DNA from 2 places in the Rhodococcus sp. IEGM 1408 genome. Region 2 is predicted to be linked to the other one. Evidence: riboswitches for the same ligand, from Rfam matches in the RefSeq annotation. Region 2 holds a riboswitch; the other holds the start of a gene.

Region 1 (3,399 bases), on a different contig from region 2:
ACCGCCCGGGAGCGCCGGCCGGCCGCGCCGTGACCGGTGCCGGTGACGGCGAGCAGGCGGGTCCGGTACGGCTCCGAGGCCGCGGTGACCGTGCCGGGCTCGGGCCGGGTGGGCCCGGGGGCGTCGGGCTGGGAGGCGTCGCCGGCCTGATCTGCGCCGTCGGCAACCTCGTCACCGGCCTCAATGCCTGTCTCGTCCGCAGAGTCGCGGTCGTACTCGGCCTGGCGGCCAGCGTCATCGCTCGCCTGATCGGCCGAGGCCTGCGCCGGGGTCGACTCTGCGCCGGGGGCGTCTGCCGGGGCGGACTCGGCATCCGTAGTGTCTGCCAGCGCGGACGCGTCTGCGGACTCAGACTGATCGGCGTCCTCGGCCGGCGCGGTCTCGTCCCGGGGGTCGGGGTCGGGATGGGGCTCGTCGTCGTCGCCCAGGAGCCGTTCCAACAGGTCCTCGTCGAGCCCCGGCGCATCGAACGGGGCGCGTCGCCGGCGGTGCGGCAGCGCCATGCGCGCGGCGACGCGGATGTCCTCGCGGGTGATCCGGGTCCGGCCCTGCCAGGCGGCGTGGGCGGCGGCGGTGCGGGCGGTGACGATGTCGGCGCGCATGCCGTCCACGTCGAAGCCCGCGCACACCCGGGCGATGGTGGTCAGCGCCCAGGGGGTCAGGCTCACCCGGCCGAGCACGCGACGCGCGGCGGCGATCCGTTCGCGCAGCGCGCGCTCGTCGGCGGCGTGGTCGGCGGCGAACCCCGCGGGGTCGGCTTCGAAGGCGATCCGGCGGCGCACCACCTCGGCCCGCAGGACGGGGTCGCGTGGCGCGGCCACCTCCACGGTCAGGCCGAAGCGGTCAAGGAGCTGTGGCCGGAGCTCACCCTCCTCGGGGTTCATGGTGCCGATCAGCACGAAGCGCGCGGCGTGCTCCACCGAGATGCCGTCGCGCTCCACGGTCACCCGCCCCATCGCGGCGGCGTCGAGCAGCAGGTCCACCACATGGTCGTGGAGCAGGTTGACCTCGTCCACGTAGAGCAGTCCGCGGTGCGCGCGGGCGAGCAGTCCCGGCTGGAACACCGTCACGCCGGCGGCGAGCGCACTCTCCAGGTGTAGTGATCCGGTGATGCGGTCCTCGGACACCCCGATCGGCAACTCGACCAGGCGGACCGGCCGCCGCTCGGTGGGTGCGTCGTGGGGGATCAGTCCGTCCGGCGTCTCAGAACCGCCGTCGTCGGGTGCGGAGGAGAAGCGGTCGCCGGTGACGACCTCGATCTCCGGCAGGATCCCGGCGAGGGCGCGGACCATCGTGGACTTGGCCGTGCCCTTCTCGCCGCGGATCAGTACGCCGCCGACCGACGGGGACACCGCGGTCAGGGTCAGGGCCAGCGCCATGTCGTCGGAACCGACGACAGCGCTGAAGGGGTAATGCTGTGGCATGGGGGCTCCCGCTCTCGTCTGCCAGGTGCGGTCAGCGCGAGGCCGGTCTCCGGACTTCCCGGCTCATCTCGGGCGATCGCGCTGGGCGCGGACGCCTGAGAGGCCGGGTTACCGTAGCGGGCCCTGTGCCGGATTCTCACCGGCTTCCCAGATTCTCCCCTCCGCCCCGCCTCGGGCGGGTCGTGGGGCACCTCGTGCTGTTGGGGTGAAGTTGTTGTGCACGGCCGAGGCTAGCCCAACGGGCTGACCCGGGGCGCCGCAGGTGTCGCGGTAGGGTTCCGCGTCATGAACGCACGGGTGGTGGTCGTCGGCATCGGCGGCGACGGGTGGGCGGGGCTCGACGAGGCCCGCCGTCGTGCCGTTCTGGGCGCCGAGGTGTTGCTCGGCGGGGAGCGTCATCTGGCGATGGTTCCGGGCGATGTGACGGCCGAACGCGTGCCGTGGCCGCGGCCGCTGCGGGACGGATTGCCGGCCGTGCTCGAGCAGTGGGCCGGGCGATCGATCGTGGCCCTGGCCTCGGGCGATCCGCTGGTCGCCGGGGTCGGCACCACCCTGATCGGTGTGCTCGGCGCGGACGCGGTGGAGGTGCTCCCGGCGGTGTCCTCGGTCGCCCTGGCCCGCGCCCGGATGCGGTGGCCGGCCGAGTCCGTGGCGGTGCTGCGCGACCACCGCACGCTCCTTCGCGAACTCGCGCCGGGGCGGCGTCTGTTGGTGCTGAGCGCCGACCGACACACGCCTTCGGAGGCCGCCGCGACGCTTGTCGGCGCCGGATTCGGGGGGAGCGCGCTCACTGTCCTCTCCGATCTGGGGAGCCCGTCGGAGGCGCGCGAGACCTGCGCGGCGCACGACTGGGCGCCCGGTCGTCAGGCCCCCGCCCTGCACGTTCTGGCCGTCGACTGCCTGGCAGATGCCACCGCCCGGCCGCTCGGGCTGGCGCCCGGTTTGCCCGACGATGCCTTTGAGAACGACGGCCAGCTCACCCGCCGTGACCTACGTGCCTCGGCCCTGTCCCGCCTCGCGCCGTCGGCCGGTGAGCTGCTGTGGGATGTGGGCGCCGGCGCCGGGTCGGTGGGCATCGAGTGGATGCGCGCGCACCCGTCGTGTCGGGCTGTCGCTGTGGAGGCCGATCCCGGGCGGGCCGCGCGGATCGAGCGCAATGCGGCCGCGCTCGGCGTGCCCGCGCTGGAGGTCGTCCACGGCCGGGCGCCCCAGGCTCTGGACGGTCTGCCGCGGCCGGACGCGGTGTTCATCGGTGGGGGCGGCACCGCTCCTGGCCTGCTGAGACAGTGCTGGGAAGCACTTCGTCCCGGCGGACGGCTGGTCGCGCATGCGGTGACCCTGGAGACCGAGCGCCTGGTGGTCGACGCCCGCGCCGAATTCGGCGGGGAGCTGACCAGGATCCAGGTCGAGCACGCCGACTCGATCGGCCGGTTCACCGGCTGGGCGCCAGCGCGGGCCGTGGTGCAGTGGGCGGCCGTGAAGCCCTTCGTCGCTGCGGCTGATACTTCGGAAACAGGGGAGAGCTCGTGACCGTTCACTTCGTGGGAGCCGGCCCCGGCGCCGCTGACCTGCTGACGCTGCGCGCGGCTGCGGCGCTTGCCGCCGCCGACGTGTGCCTGTACGCGGGGACGTATCTCGACGACGGGGTGCTCGACCACTGCCGACCCGAGGCCCGGTTGGTGGACACCCAGCATCTGGATCTGGACGGGATCATCGCCGAGATCGTCGCCGCCCGCTCCGAGGGGCTCGAGGTGGTCCGGCTGTGTTCGGGTGACCCGTCGCTGTACTCGGCGCTCGCCGAGCAGACTCGCCGCCTCGACGCGGCCGGCGTGCCGTGGGATGTGGTCCCGGGCGTTCCCGCCTATGCGGCTGCTGCCGCCGAGCTGGGCGTCGAACTAACGGTTCCCGAGGTAGTGCAGTCGGTGGTGCTCACAAGAGTCCAGGACCGATCCACCGTGATGCCGTCGACGGAGTC
Region 2 (3,399 bases):
GTCGCGCAACCGGCGCAGCAGGCGGATGGTCGAGACCGGGGTGTCCAGGCCGACGGCGTTGCCGATGCGGGAGTGCTTGGTCGGGTAGGCCGACAGGACCAGCGCGACCCGGCGGTCGGCGGGCGCCACGTGGCGAAGCCGCGCGTGGGCCACGGCGATCCCGGCGACGCGCGCGCACCGCTCGGGGTCGGCCACGTAGCGGGGCAGGCCGTCGACGTCGATCTCCTTGAACGAGAACGGTGCGGTGATGATCCGGCCGTCGAACTCCGGGATGGCGATCTGGTTGGCCGAGTCCAGCGGGTTCACGCCGTCGTCGGAGGCCGCCCAGTCCTCCCGGCTCCAGGTCAGGCACAGGCCCTGCAGGACGGGGATGTCCAGGGCGGCGATGCGCGTCACGTCCCAGGTCTCGTCCTCGCCACCCGCGCTCACCGCGCCCGGAGTGGTGCCGCCGGCGGCCAGCACGGTGACGACCAGGGCGTCGAGCGTGCCGAGCGCGTCGAACAGCTCGTCGGGCGCCGAGCGCAGCGATCCGGCGAAGACCGGCACTCCCACGGCGTGCCCGGTGGCGTCGATCGCGTCGGCGAGCGCGTGCGCGAACTCGGAGTTGCCGCTGACCTCGTGGGCTCGGTAGTAGAGCACTCCCACGCGGGGGCGGGAGTCGTCGCGGTCGCCGGCGTTGTCCTCGTCGATCCGGTCGTTCTGGTCGTTCCCCGCGCCCAGGCCCGCGCCGTCGCCCGCGCCGTGGCCGTCGGCTCCCGGGCGCGGCGGCACCCCCCACACCGGCACGCTCTCCGGCGGCTCGAAGCCGGCACCGGTGAGCAGCACGGTGTCCGAGAGGAAGGCGTGGAGCTGGGCGAAGTTCCGTTCCCCACCCTCGGCGAGGTAGCGGTGCGCCTCGGCCGCGATACCGATCGGCACCGTGGACAGCTCCATCAGGTCGGCGTCCGGGGTCTGCTCGCCGCCCAGGACCACCACCGGCCTCCCCGAGGCCAGGACCGCGGCGAACCCGGACTCCCACGACCGCCGCGAACCGAGGATCCGGACCACCACCAGGTCGGCGCCGGCGAGCAGACCGGGCAGGTCCTCCTCGACGTCGATCCGGGACGGGTTGCCGAGCGTCCACTCGGCGCGCGAGGCCCGCGCGGACAGCAGATCCGTGTCCGAGGTGGACAGCAGGGTGATGCGTGGTGCCTGTGGTGGTGCCGAGGCGTCATCAGGGGACGCCGAACGCCGGTCATGGCGCATGTTCTTCTCCAAAACCTCGTGGAACATGTCGCCGTGGCCGGTCTCCTGGCTTTCGCGTCGACGCCATGCTCGATGTCCCCGGGTGAGGTACCCGGTTCCTCCGGCCAGTTCGGGGACGGCTCGGAGTGCATGGCTCCGCGACTACAGTGGCGAGGGCCGCGCCGGCTTCTCCTCCGGCTTCCCGAGCACCACGGCACCGGCGAGCCTATCCGGCCCCGGGACTCCGGCGGCGCTCGGGCGTCGACTCACCGCGACCCCGACCACGCCCGGCTGCCACACTGTGTCCGTGAGTGCCAGCCAACCGACCCGCCGCACCCGCACGGACATGTGCCCGGGAGTGCTGCGCCCCTGGCCCGCGGACGACGGCGCCCTGGTGCGGCTGCGCGTGCCCGGCGGGCGCATATCGCCGACGGCCCTCGCCGCGCTGCACGGGGTCGCGGCGCGATACGGCGACGACGACGTGCACGTCACCGCCCGCGCGAACCTGCAACTGCGTGCCCTGCCGACCGGGCCGGACGGGCAACTCGACACCCGGGTCATCTCCGCGATCGCCGCCACCGGCCTGCTACCCGCGCCGACGCACGACCTCGTCCGGAACATTCTCGTCTCCCCCCTCACCGGGCTGTCGGGCGGTCGGGCGGACCTGCGCCCGGTGACCGAGCGCCTCGACGCCGGGCTCCGCGCGGATCCCGGACTGGCCGGGCTGTCGGGTCGCTTCCTGTTCGTCCTCGACGACGGCCGCGGCGATCTCGTGGACCGTGCCGCCGATCTGGGGCTCGCGGTGCTCGATTCCGACACCGTGCAACTTCGGGTGGGCGAGCACTGGTCCAGGGTGGTGCCCGTCGACGAGGCCGCCGACCATCTGCTCGGCCTGGCGCGCGAGTTCGCCCGCGCCCGCGGCGACGGCCCCGATGCCCCCTGGCACGTGCGGGAACTTTCCGAGCCCCTCGTCGCCCCACGCCCGGGCGACGGTCGGGTCCCGAGCCCCTCACCCGCCCTGCCGTACGGGCCGGTTCCCGGCTCGACAGGACCGCTCGAGCACGTCGAGGCACCGGACGGGATCCTCGACCGCGCGCTGATCGCCCGGCTCACCGACCCGGCTCCGGACGAGCTCGTGGTCACCCCGTGGCGTGGCGTGCTCATCGTGCGCGCGTAGGATACCTGCTGTCCCACGGTGAGGAACCCGGTGCGAGTCCGGGGCGGTTCCGCCACTGTGAGGCCCGACATGCGGGTCGACAAGCCAGAAACTGGCCGCGGGATCGGCGCGCTTCCTGCCGCGCCGCCTGTGACTTCTGACCGGGGCGAGAACCCCGAGGAGGACTCCATGCCTGCTGCTCACCGGCCCCCGCGCCGATACGACTACGTCGACGACGGGCCGGCGATCTACCTCGACTCGTTCGCCACGATCCGGCGAGAGACCGACCTGTCCCGGATCCCGCCGGACGCCGAGCGGCTCGCCGTCCGGATGGTGCACGGCACCGGACAGACCGACCTCGTGAACGACCTGCAGGTCCATCCTGGGCTGGTCGGTGCCGCTCGGTCCGCGCTCGACGCCGGGTCGCCGATCCTCTGCGACGCCCACATGATCGCCTCCGGCATCACCCGGGCCAGGCTCTCCCGGGACAACGACGTGGTGTGTCTGCTAAGCGATCCGGCCGTCCCCGAGCTGGCCCGACGGATGGGCACGACCCGCTCCGCCGCCGCCCTCTCGCTGTGGGGTGACCGCCTGGACGGCGCCGTGGTGGCGATCGGCAACGCCCCCACCGCCCTGTTCCACCTGCTAGAGATGCTGCTCGACGGCGCGCCCCGGCCCGCCGCGATCGTCGGGTGCCCTGTCGGGTTCATCGGCGCCGCGGAATCCAAGGCAGCGCTGGCCGCCCTGGCAGACGACCACGGTATCGACATCCCGTTTGTCACCGTCCACGGCCGACGCGGCGGATCCGCGATGACGGCGTCGGCGGTCAACGCTCTGGCGCAGGTGGCCGAGTGAGTACCGGTCCGGCGGGCGCAGCAGTCGGCGACAGGCTGGGCCGGCTGTTCGGCATCGGCGTGGGACCCGGCGACCCCGAGCTGATCACCCTCAAGGCGGCCCGCCTGATCGGAGCCGCCGACGTGGTGGCCTATCACGCCGGCCGCGGCAAGGCCTCCAACGCC

Evidence for each region. Region 2 has a riboswitch for cobalamin ahead of cobN (cobaltochelatase subunit CobN). Riboswitches for the same ligand answer to the same signal wherever they lie in the genome.
Region 1: linked by a shared signal. The riboswitch ahead of R4P08_RS17995 (VWA domain-containing protein) and the one ahead of cobN (cobaltochelatase subunit CobN) in region 2 are both predicted to bind cobalamin.

The regions. Positions count from the first base shown of each region.
Region 1 covers NZ_JAWLRW010000021.1:11,557-14,955, forward strand. Annotated here, with positions in the region: gene R4P08_RS17995 (VWA domain-containing protein) at 1-1,424, opposite strand, end outside; cobalamin riboswitch at 1,447-1,634, opposite strand; gene cbiT (precorrin-6Y C5,15-methyltransferase (decarboxylating) subunit CbiT) at 1,710-2,954, shown strand; gene R4P08_RS18005 (cobalt-precorrin-4/precorrin-4 C(11)-methyltransferase) at 2,951-3,399, shown strand, end outside.
Region 2 covers NZ_JAWLRW010000015.1:43,225-46,623, reverse strand. Annotated here, with positions in the region: gene cobN (cobaltochelatase subunit CobN) at 1-1,245, opposite strand, end outside; cobalamin riboswitch at 1,263-1,453, opposite strand; gene R4P08_RS17245 (nitrite reductase) at 1,532-2,401, shown strand; cobalamin riboswitch at 2,401-2,516, shown strand; gene R4P08_RS17240 (precorrin-8X methylmutase) at 2,570-3,235, shown strand; gene R4P08_RS17235 (precorrin-2 C(20)-methyltransferase) at 3,232-3,399, shown strand, end outside.